DNA from 2 places in the Comamonas koreensis genome. Region 2 is predicted to be linked to the other one. Evidence: predicted binding sites of a transcription regulator. Region 2 holds the regulator's gene; the other holds the start of a gene.

Region 1 (5,889 bases), 1.5 Mb from region 2:
CAGGACCATTGGTCATCATCACGATCTTGTCGGACAGCAGCACGGCTTCGTCCACATCATGGGTCACCATCACCACGGTGCTGCGCGTGCGCGCAACGATCTCCAGCAGCTCGTCCTGCAGCTTGGCGCGGGTCAAGGCATCGAGGGCGCCAAAGGGCTCGTCCATCAAGAGCACCTGCGGCTCCATCGACAGCGCCCGGGCAATGCCCACGCGCTGCTTCATGCCGCCCGATATCTCGCCGGGGCGCTTGTGCGCTGCATGGGTGAGGCCCACCAGTGCCAGCGCGGCATCGGTACGCGCAGCCAACTGGGCCTTGCGCTCACGCCCGCCAAACACCCGCTCCACCGCCAGGTGTACATTGGCCCAGCAGGTGAGCCAGGGCAGCAGCGAATGGTTCTGGAACACCACGGCACGTTGCGGCCCCGGCCCCTTGATCTCGCGGTTGGCGCAGAGCAAGGTGCCTTCGCTGGGGCTGGTGAGGCCGGCAATCAGGTTCAGCAAGGTCGATTTGCCGCAGCCCGAGTGGCCGATCAGGCTGACAAACTCGCCCTGGGCAATCTCCAGGTTGATGCCCTGCAGCGCCTGGAACAGGCCCTTGGCGGTCTTGAAGCTTTGCGCCACCTGCTGGATCTCGATGTACTTGCCCTGGGGCGTCGCGGGAATGTTGGGCGTATTGGGCGTCATGCCTTGACCTCCTCAAAAGTGAATGCCGAGGCCAGGCGGATCAGCGCCCATTCCAGCAGCAGGCCGACCAGGCCGATGACAAAGATCGCAATGATGATGTTCTTGACATTGAGGTTGTTCCACTCGTCCCAGACCCAGAAGCCAATGCCCACGCCACCGGTCAGCATCTCAGCAGCGACGATCACCAGCCAGGCGGTGCCGACTGCCAGGCGCACGCCCGTCAGCATATAGGGCAGCACGGCGGGGAAGAGGATGGTCGTGGCAATCTTCCATTCGCTCAGGTTCAGCACCCGCGCCACATTCATATAGTCCTGCGGCACGCGCTGCACGCCCACCGCCGTGTTGATCACCATCGGCCAGATCGAGCAGATAAAGATGGTCCAGATTGCCGCCGGGTTCGCGCCCTTGAACACCAGCAGGCCAATGGGCAGCCAGGCCAGCGGCGACACCGGGCGCAGCAGGCTGATCACCGGGTTGAACATGCGCGAGAGAAAGTCAAAGCGGCCAATGACAAAGCCCAGCGGAATGCCGACCAGTGCCGCCAGCCCAAAGCCGATGCTCACCCGCTGCAGCGAGGCCAGCACATTCCAGCCCACGCCCTGGTCATTGGGGCCGTTGCGGTAGAAGGGATCGCGGAAGATCTCCTGCGCCTGGGCCCAGGTCTCCTGCGGGCCCGGAATGCCGGGGTTGCCCTGGGCGACGATGGACCACAGCACCAGCAGCAGGCCAAAGCCCAGCACCGGCGGCAGCAGGCTTTGCACCAGCGCGCCAAAGCGCTGCTGCCAAAGGGCAGCCATATCGCGCTTGGCGGCGGCAGGCACGGCAGGCGTGGCAGCAGCAGGCTGGCTGCCCGCTACCACCGGCAAACTCCGCGCCATGTGCTCATGGATGGACAACACTTTGCGCTCGGCCGGGGCCGGCGTGGGCAGGGGCGAAACACTCTCTCGCAATGCAGCGGGCATGGGGCTCTCCTTGTCAGGCCTTGATGGCAAAGCTGTCGGCGTACTTGGCGGGGTCCGAGCCATCCCAGACCTTGCCGTCGATCAGCGGGCTGCTGCGCATGTCCGACTTGGGCACGGCGATCTTCAGCTGCGCAGCCGCTTCCTTGTACAGGGCGGTCTGGTTGATCTTCTTGGCCACAGCCAGGTAGTCGGGGTGGCTCTTGAGCAAACCCCAGCGCTTGTGCTGGGTGAGGAACCACATGCCATCGGACAGGTAGGGGTAGCTGGCCTCGCCCTCGGCAAAAAACTTCATGTGGTTGGGGTCGTCCCAGGTCTTGCCCAGGCCATTTTGGTAGCGGCCCAGAATGCGCTGGTTGATGGCATCGACGCTGGTGTTCACATAGGCCTTGCCGGCAATGGTCTCGGCCATCTTCTGCTTGTTCTGCAAGCTGGCATCGATCCAGCGGCCCGCCTCCAGAATCGCCATGGTCACCGCGCGCGCGGTGTTGGGGTGGCGGCTGACAAAGTCCTGCGTGCAGCCCAGCACCTTTTCCGGGTGGTCGCGCCAGATGTCCTGGGTGGTGATGGCCGTGATGCCGATGCCATCCATGATCGCGCGGTGACCCCAGGGCTCGCCCACGCAAAAGCCATCCATATTGCCCACGCGCATATTGGCCACCATCTGCGGCGGCGGCACGGTGATCACTTTCGCATCCTTGAGCGGGTGGATGCCCGCGCTCGCCAGCCAGTAGTACAGCCACATCGCATGGGTGCCGGTCGGAAAGGTCTGCGCAAAGGTGTATTCGCGCTTTTCCGCGCCCATCAGCTTGGCCAGTGACGCCGCATCGACGGCGCCCTTGTCGGCCAGCTTCTTGGACAGGGTGATCGCCTGGCCATTGCGGTTGAGCGTCATCAGCACCGCCATGTCCTTTTGCGGGCTGCCCACGCCCAGCTGCACGCCATAGACCAGGCCATAGAGCACATGGGCAAAGTCCAGGTCGCCATTGACCAGCTTGTCGCGCACGCCGGCCCAGCTCGCTTCCTTGGTCGGCGTGATCTTGACGCCGTACTTCTGGTCCAGGCCCAGCACCGAGGCCATCACCACGCTGGCGCAGTCGGTCAGCGGGATAAAGCCGATATTGACCTCTTTTTTCTCCGGCGCATCCGAGCCGGCGGCCCAGACGCCCTGGTGGCCCAGCGCGCTGTAGACAAAGGTGGCTGCCGCTGCCTGGGCGCCATGGCGCAAGAACTGACGGCGGCCGGCCAGCGGCGAAGAAGCGGGCGAAGCCTCTGCCGCCGGGGCGGTGTCAGGGGTGGGGCGTATCGTCATTCTTGTCAAACTCCATCGAAGGCGTTGCAGATTCCAAAAACAAAAAACGGCGTCCTTTCGCTGAGGGCTTGCACCATCAGGAAAGGGACGCCGTTGTCCCGAAATAACTCGCGATTACCGGAAACAGGCCGCCTTTGGCCTGGTTGGGAAGATCAATGCATATTCCATGCCAATTCAAAAATTGCAGTGCTTCCCTCTGAAGAGCCAACCTGGGCCGGCGCTGCACACCGGCCCGGATCCCTGCAATGGTGCATTGCAGCAGCCTGCGGGCCAACGGCTGCCATGCTTTGGTGCGCGGGCGGAAAGCTGCTAGCGCTCAGCTGCAGCAGGGCCTGCGGGCGCTGCAGGGGCTTGGGGCACCAAGGCCGCCATCGCCAGCACGGCCTCGGCCACCTCCAGCATGCGCTTGTTCTGGTTCATCGCCGTCTGGCGCAGCAGCTGGTAGGCATCGCTCTCGCTGAGCTGGTGCTGGGCCATCAGCAGACCCTTGGCGCGCTCCAGGGTCTTGCGCTCGTGCAGCGCAGTGCGCGCCTCCTGGATCTGGCTCTGCATGGTCTGCAGCCGCTGCGATTGCTGCTGCACCAGCGACAGGATATCGCGCCCCAGCGCCGGCGCGCCCACGGCATCGAGCGACCAGGTATCGGGCGGTGCCGAGGCCTCAAAAAAGGCCATGCCGGCTTCGCTGCCCTCAGCGCCCTCTGCGCCCTCTTGGGCAGGTTCAGCGCCCGGTGGCAACGCCTGCAAGGCCGCCAGCGCTTGTTCCTGCGCCTGCAGCTTGTGCAGGCACAGCACCTGCAGCTCCTGCGCGACCAAGGTCTCCACCCCATGCAAGGCATCGAGCCGGTGGCTGCAGGCGGCAAACCAGTCGGCGCTCCAGCTGCGGCTCAGGCTCGATCCGCTCGCGGTATGGGCCACGCGGCGCATGCGCTCCACCGCCGCCATGTCGGTGTCGCCCGCCATATGGGCCTGCCACAGCACCAGCACGCGCGGCGTGGCCAGGCTGGCAAACACCTCAAAACAGCGCTCCTGCGACTCGATCAAATGCAGCCACTGCGCCCGGGCACTGGGCTGCAGCTGGCCTGAGGCAAAGGCGCTGGTGCCGCAGGCGCGCTCCTGCCCGGCCAGCTCCTTGCCCTGCATCAGGTGAAACAGGGCCACCAGCATGCGCGATATCTCGGGCTCATTGGCGCTGTCGGCCGCCTCAAACACGACGGACAGACAGCCGGCAATCAGGCGCGCAAAGGCGTCGGTACAGGCGGAGGGCGTGAGCCGCCCGGCCTGCACCTGGGCGCGCAGCGCAGGCAGCGCCGCCACGCCTTGCAAGGTATAGGCAATCGCATTGCACAGCCGCGCGCCGCTGCCGCCGGAGGGGTGTGGGCCCAGGCGATCGAGCTCATCGCGCACGTGGGCGATCTGCGCATCCGCCAGCAGGCGCTGGGGCGCCAGCAGCTCGGCGCCCTGCGCGCCGCCGCTGGCCAGCACCATGTTCGACAGCCCGCGCTCCTTTTGCAGCGCATGCACCAGCGAGGACATCGCTACCACCAGCGAGCAGGCCTTACCCAGCTGCTCCAGCGCGGCCATCTCATGCTGGCGAGCAGCGACCAGAAAATGCAGGGAAGACTTCATAAACGCGCACCACCGATGTTGAGCGCTCTACCCAGCAGGTTTCATGCCATGCCAGCCGGGGGCCTGCCCCAGCGCCGCTCAGCGCAGCATGCTGGACATGGCCGAGAGGCAATTGGTCATGCGCACCGCCGATTCGATGTCCGGCGCGCTAAAACGTACCGTGCGGCCATCGACCCGCTCCAGCGTCGGCCACTGGCAGAACAGATCGGCCATGCCGGGCGAGGTGGCGACAATCTGCACCTGCACCGGGCTGGCGGTGTGCAGTGGCTGGCAGCGCCCGCGCCCGGCCAGGCCCTGCTCCACCCCGGCGCGGATGGCTTTTTGCGCCTGCTCAGGCGAGAGGCTGATGCCGCTGCCCTGGCCGGTGGCGCGCTTGGTCTGTACAAACACCGCCTGCGGGAAGATCGCCTGGTTCTCCTCGCGCAGCACATCATCGCCAGCCAGCATCACCACCGGCGCGCCATAGGCGCCTGCCAAGGCGCCGTAAAGGCTGGCCTCGCTGGCCTCCTGCCCATTGATATGGATGCTGGCAAACGCAAAGCTGTTGATCGTGTGGGCCAGAATGCCCCGGCCCTGCGCGCGTGAGTGGTAGCCGACCATGCAGACCGCTTCCACCCCCAGCTCCACGCCAGCGACCATGCTCAGGTAGCGCGGTTTGCCCTGGATGACCTGGGCGCGCGCATCGAGCAGATCGGGCGGCATATTGCGAAAGCCGCCATGCGAGTCATTGACATAGACCTCGAGCGCGCCAGCGGCAAAAGCGCCTTCGACGGCGGCATTGGCCTCCTGGGCCATCAGGCGGCGCGCGCGCTCATACTCGGGGTTGCCCGCTCGCACCTGCTCGGGGTGGTAGACACCGGCCACGCCTTCGATATCGACAGAAATCAGTACTTTCATCGCCTCAGTCCTTGCACAGTTCTTGCAGACCCCAACGCTGGTGGCCGTCACGCCCTTGCACGCTCTGCGCATGCCACAGCGCATTCAAAATCGATTGCTCCACCGCATCCGCCGCCGCGCGGAACAGCGGGTCGAGCTGCGCCTCATGCAGCATCGCCAGCGCCGGCATCGGCGCGGCCGCATCGGCCGGCACGGTGTAGGCGGTCGAGAACGCCAGCGCAATATCGCCGCTGCCGTGGCCGTAGCAGGATCCCGTATTGGCCAGGCCGGCAGCGGCACGCCGCGCCACGCGGCTGAGCTGGCGGCTGTCCAGCGGCGCATCGGTGGCCAGCAGCATGATGATGCTGCCTTTGTCGACGCCATCGCCCGCTGCGCTGCCAGCTGGTATGCCCGCCGCCAGCTTGGCCTGC
Region 2 (5,889 bases):
CTAGGCAAGCTGGGCAGGGAGGAAAAACCATTGCTGCATTCCGACCAGGGCTGGCAGTACCAAAGTCGTGCCTATCGCCGCTTGCTGGCCGATCATGGCCTGGTGCAAAGCATGTCACGTCGGGGCAATTGCTTGGATAACGCAGCGATGGAGAGCTTCTTCGGAACCTTGAAGTCCGAGTTCTTCCACCTCAACAAGTTCAGCAGTGTGGCGCAGCTTCAAGAAGGTCTTCACCACTACATCCATTACTACAATCACCAACGCATCAAGCTAAAACTAAAAGGCCTGAGTCCGGTGCAATACCGGATTCAGGCCTTCAGTCCCTAGCTTCCAACTGTCCAACTTCTTGGGGTCAGTTCACACGCGGGCTTTTTTGTGCCAGAAACGGCCTAACGCTCCAGCATGGCTACAATGGGGCAGAGCAAGATTCATGCCTTATGAGACACCGTATTTTTAACTCTTTGTTGGTGGCAGTGGCCCTGGCCGTGCCGCTGCTGTCGCACGCCGAGCGTGCAGACCGCACCAAACCCATGAACATCGAGGCGGACGATGGCCGCCACGATGAACTCAAGCAGACCAGTGTCTTCACGGGCAATGTGGTGGTGACCAAGGGCACCATCATCATCCGTGGCGCGCAGCTGACCGTGAGCCAGGACCGCGACGGCTTCCAGCACGGCGTGGTGACTGCTGCGCCGGGCAAGCTCGCATTCTTCCGCCAAAAGCGTGACTCGGCCCCAGGCGCGCCTGACGAGTTCGTCGAAGGCGAAGGCGAGGTCATCACCTATAACGGCCGCGATGACACCGTGCACTTTGAGCGCCGCGGCGAGTTGCGCCGTTACCGCGAGACCACGTTGACCGACCAGGTCAGTGGCCCGCTGATCGTCTACAACAATCTGAGCGATACCTTCACGGTCTCCGGCCAAAAGGGCGCCCAGGCGGCGGCCGATCCCAAGCCCGGTGCGCCCAAGAAGGACCGCGTCCGTGTGATCCTGACGCCCAAGGCCGATGGCAAGGCGGACGACAAGGCCAGCGCCCCGGCCAAGCCCGCTGCCGATGACAAGACGCCATTGCGCCCCAGCACCCAACTGAACGACGGAGCCAAGTGACCGTGGCAGAAAACTCGTCGACCATTTCCGTCAACGCCCGGGTCGCCAACAGCGACCACCGCAGCCAGCTGGAGGTCTTGCACCTGGAGAAATCCTATGGCAGCCGCAAGGTGGTCAAGGACGTGTCGCTGTCGGTGCGCAAGGGCGAAGTGGTGGGTTTGCTAGGCCCCAATGGCGCGGGCAAGACCACCTCGTTCTACATGATCGTGGGCCTGGTACGCAGCGATGGCGGGGATATCCGCATCGATGGGCAGTCGGTGGCCAATATGCCGATCCACCAGCGCTCGCAGCTGGGCCTGTCCTACCTGCCGCAGGAAGCCTCGATCTTTCGCAAGCTCAGCGTGCAGGACAATGTGCGCGCCGTGCTGGAGCTGCAAAAAGATGAGCATGGCAAGCCGCTCTCGCGCGCCGAGGTCGAGCGCCAGCTCACCGCGCTGCTGCAGGAGCTGCGGGTCGAGCACCTGCGCGAATCACCGTCAGTCGCGCTGTCCGGCGGCGAGCGCCGCCGGGTCGAGATCGCCCGTGCGCTGGCCACCCAGCCCCGTTTCATCCTGCTCGACGAGCCTTTCGCCGGCATCGACCCCATCGCCGTGATCGAGATCCAGCGCATTGTCGCCTTTCTCAAGGAGCGCGGCATTGGCGTGCTGATCACCGACCACAATGTGCGCGAAACCCTGGGTATCTGTGACCATGCCTGCATCATCAGCGATGGCAAGGTGCTGGCCGCCGGGACGCCGCAAGAGATTGTGGAGAACGCAGAGGTCCGGAGGGTGTATCTGGGTGAACATTTCCGTATGTGACACCGCACGCCTTGGCGGGCGTGCCAGCCAAGATGCCGTCCCGCGCTGCGGGGCCGGCAGGGCTGATCCGTTGCCAGCTGCCCCAGCCCGTGGGGAGGCGCAGCCATGATGCCGTCGCTGTCGCTGCGCGTATCGCAGAACCTGACCCTGACCCCCCAGCTGCAGCAGTCGATTCGCCTGCTGCAGCTGTCCACGCAGGAACTGACGCAGGAAGTCGAGCAGATGCTCGACGAAAACCCGTTTCTGGAGCGCGAGGGCGATGAGGCCCCCGAGGCTGAAGCCGGTAAAGAAGCCGCTGAATCTGCCGAAGCTGCAGACGCTGCAGACGCAGCCGACAAGGGTGCCGATACTGCTGCCAGCACCGACACCAACAACAGTAGCGATTTCGAGCCCGGAACCTCCGACCAGCCGCTGGATTTTGGCGCGGGCAAGGAAACCGGCGTCGATGCCGAGGCCGCTGCCGGCGATTCGGCATCGGACTGGGAAGAGTGGGGTGGCGATCTGCCCGCGCGCTCCAGCGCCAGCGATGACGACGACGAGACGCCGATGTCCGACCGGCGCAGCGAGCACCTGAGCCTGCAGGATGTGCTGCACCGCCAGGCCTTGTCGCTGCGCCTGTGCCAGGAAGACCGGGCCGCGCTCTACTTTCTGATTGAATCACTGAACGACGACGGCTACCTCGAAGAAACGCTGGCCGAGCTCGCGCAAAGCTTTGGCGACGCCAGTGACCCCGAGCGCTACGAAGTGCTGCTGCACCACCTGACTGTGGCGCTGCGCTTGCTGCAAAGCCTGGAGCCGATTGGCGTGGGCGCGCGCAACCTGTCCGAATGCATGCAGCTGCAGATCAAGGCCCAGCAGCGCCTGTTGGATGAAGAGGGCTCGGACACGCCCGAGGCCGATGCGCTGGCGCTGGAGACCGCTTTGCTGGTCTGCCAGGAATCGCTGGAGCTGCTGGCGCGCCGTGATGTGCGCAAGCTGGTGCAACTGACCGGATGCAGTGATGCCGCGGTGCGCAGCGCGCTGGCGCTGATCGCCAAGCTCGAGCCCCGCCCCGGCCGGCCCTATGCCGATGTGGACCGCAACACCATCATCCCCGATGTCATCGTGCGACTCAGCAATGAGCGCGGCCTGCCGGTGCCCGGTTTCAGCGTGCAGCTCAATGCCGAGGTGATGCCGCGCCTGCGCGTGCAGGATGTCTACGCCAATGCCTTGCGCAGCCACAAGGGCAGCGAAGGCCATGGCGCGCTGCAGCAGCGGCTGCAGGAGGCGCGCTGGTTCATCAAGAACATCCAGCAGCGCTTTGACACCATCTTGCGCGTCTCGCAGGCCATCGTCGAGCGCCAGCGCAATTTCTTTGTCCATGGCGAGCTGGCGATGCGCCCCATGGTGCTGCGCGAGATTGCCGATGAGCTGGGCCTGCACGAGTCCACCATCAGCCGCGTGACCACGGCCAAGTACATGGCCACGCCGCAGGGCACGTTCGAGCTCAAGTACTTCTTTGGCTCGGGCCTGGGCACCGAGACCGGCGGCAGTGCGTCGAGCACGGCGGTCAAGGCGCTGATCAAGCAGCTGCTGGACGAGGAAAGCGCGAAAAAGCCGCTGTCGGATGCAAAAATCGCCGATCTGCTGCAGGCCCAGGGCATTGAATGCGCGCGCCGCACGGTGGCCAAGTACCGCGAGGCGATGCGCATCCCGCCGGCCAGCCTGCGCAAGGCGCTGTAAGCGCAAGCAGCCAGGGCCCATAAAAAAACCGCAGTTGCGTTAGGCACTGCGGTTTTGCTTTGAGACGGAGCCGCTTTACTTTGGCCACAGCCACCAGATGAACAAGGCCAGCACGGCCAGCATCAGGCCAAACTTGGTGAGCTTGTAGGCCGTCTTGTTCCAGGCCTTGAAGCGGCGGCGGTACTGGCCCATGTAGAACGAGATCTTGAAGATGCGGCTGATGAAGCCACGCGGATCGCCTTCGTTGTTGGGCGAGCTGGCGGCAGCGACCACATGCGTGCCCAGCCAGCGGTTGAGCCACTGCGCAAAGCCATTGGTCATCGGGCGCTCGACATCGCAGAACAGCACGATGCGGTTGCCTTCGGACCGGTTCTCGGCCCAGTGCATGAAGGTCTCGTCAAAGATCACGCCTTCGCCCTCGCGCCAGCTGTAGGGCGTGCCATCGACCTCGATCATGCAGCGGTCATCATTGGGCGCCAGCACAGCGAGGTGGTAGCGCAGCGAGCCCGCATAGGGGTCGCGGTGCAGGTTGAGCTTGGCGCCGGGCGGCAGCTCGGCAAACATGGCCGCCTTGATGCCGGGGATGGACTGCACCAGCGCCGTGGTCTTGGGGCACAGCTCCATCGCAGACGGGTGGGCCTGGCCGTACCACTTCAAGTAGAAGCGCTTCCAGCCGGTCTTGAAGAAAGAGTTGAAGCCCGCGTCGTCGTTGTTGGCTGCGGCCTTGATCTGCATGGCCTGGTGCAGGCCGATGGCCTCTTCGCGGATCTCGCGCCAGTGGGCCTGCAGCGGGGCCAGGTCGGGGAAGGTGCTGGTGGGCAGGTAGGGCGTGCGCGGTACCTTGCTGAACATCAGCATGAACACATTGAATGGCGCCGTGAACGTGGAGTGGTCAAACAGCTGGCGCAGCAGCTTGTGCCGCACCTTGCCACGCAGGTGCATGTAGAGGCCGCAGCCAGTGAAAAGCAGCACCAGGGCCAGAACGATGATTTTTGCCATAGACAGCGATTTTAGCGACTGTGCTGTGGCGGCTGTCTGCGCAAGCGCAAACTGGCGCGCGGCAAGGGCTGCGGGGCGGTGGGATGGCCTGCTGGCAGCAGGCCTATTGCGGTTTGGTCAATGGCAAGCCAGGTGGGCTTACCTGGGCTGGGCGGCAAAGGCGGTTTTCAGGCGCTGCAGCATCTCGCGGTTGAGCTGGCGCTGCTGGCCGCTCCAGTGCGTCATCGCCTTGTTCAGCTCGGCCTGCAGGCCATTGGCCGTCTGCCAGTCGCCCTGGCCCGCAGCCCAGATCGCGTACTCGGCCATCACATCGAAGCTGCCCGAGTGCTGGCGCACAAAGTCAAAGCTCTTGCGCGCCATCTCCTGGTCGCCCAGCTGGGCGTAGGCCTTGGCCACCAGCAGGCCCACGGCCTCGGCGCGGAAGTGCACATCCGCCTGGGCAATCACGCGCAGCTGCTGCAGCGCCTGCTGCGGATGGCCGGCCTGGTAGGCCGCTTGCGCAGCGCCCCAGCGGATATCGAGGTCGTTGGCAAACGGACCCTTCATGCTGGCCTCAAAGTGGCCAAAGGCCTGCTCGGCCTGGCCATTGGCCAGCAGGGCCTGGGCCAGGCGGATCTGGTTCTGCGCGGTGGGGCTGTAGTCGTAGGCGGCCTGGGCTTCGCGCACCTCGCGGGTCGGGTCCAGCGCCTTGACGGCGTTGCTCGCCAGGCTGCGGGCATGGCGCTGCAGGCGCGAATTGGGCAGGTAGATGGCAAAGAAATACACCACGCTGCCCAGGAAGGGGAAGGCCAGCAGCACAAACAGCCAGTAGTTGTTCTGGCCGCTGCGCACGGCGTGGACCGCAAAAAACAGCGCAATGATGACGTGTACGCCAGCTCCGAGGTAGGGCATCCGCATTCTCTCTGAGTGATGGAGGGGAAGGGCGGCTGCACCGAGGGCTGCGGCCCGCTCTGGGGCCAGACTATAGCAGCCAGCCACCCGTTACCGCTGCGCTATAGGAGCCGGGCTGCCGAATGCCACTGGCACAGTCCACATTCCCGTGCGCTTGGCAGACAATGGGGCAAGCGCGTATGCTTGCCCCCCTGCTTATGAACCAACTGCATTTGTTTTTGCCCTGCGCCGCCGGCGTCGAGGGCCTTTTGGCGGACGAAGTCCATGCCATCACCGGCGCCAGCGGCCAGGACCTCCTGGTGGCGCGCGGCGGCGTCATGCTGCGCGGCATGTGGCGCGATGCGCTGCTGCTGAACCTGCACAGCCGCCTG

What was found. Region 2 encodes sigma-54, which starts transcription at its own class of promoters, with help from an activator protein. Its sites were predicted from a motif close to TGGCANGNAANCTGCTTT; they were not measured.
Region 1: a site for sigma-54 is predicted at 3,111-3,128, ahead of F0Q04_RS06655 (CmpA/NrtA family ABC transporter substrate-binding protein). Genes of this name have one in related genera too.

What each region holds. Positions count from the first base shown of each region.
Region 1 is NZ_CP043575.1:1,471,295-1,477,183, reverse strand. It holds gene F0Q04_RS06665 (ABC transporter ATP-binding protein) at 1-685, opposite strand, end outside; gene ntrB (nitrate ABC transporter permease) at 682-1,563, opposite strand; gene F0Q04_RS06655 (CmpA/NrtA family ABC transporter substrate-binding protein) at 1,661-2,956, opposite strand; gene F0Q04_RS06650 (nitrate regulatory protein) at 3,266-4,582, opposite strand; gene F0Q04_RS06645 (M55 family metallopeptidase) at 4,661-5,479, opposite strand; gene F0Q04_RS06640 (P1 family peptidase) at 5,484-5,889, opposite strand, start outside.
Region 2 is NZ_CP043575.1:5,164,961-5,170,849, reverse strand. It holds one part of gene F0Q04_RS23655 (IS3 family transposase) at 1-327, shown strand, start outside; gene lptA (lipopolysaccharide transport periplasmic protein LptA) at 438-1,106, shown strand; gene lptB (LPS export ABC transporter ATP-binding protein) at 1,130-1,906, shown strand; gene rpoN (RNA polymerase factor sigma-54) at 2,012-3,628, shown strand; gene F0Q04_RS23635 (aspartyl/asparaginyl beta-hydroxylase domain-containing protein) at 3,704-4,618, opposite strand; gene F0Q04_RS23630 (hypothetical protein) at 4,766-5,518, opposite strand; gene F0Q04_RS23625 (THUMP domain-containing class I SAM-dependent RNA methyltransferase) at 5,716-5,889, shown strand, end outside.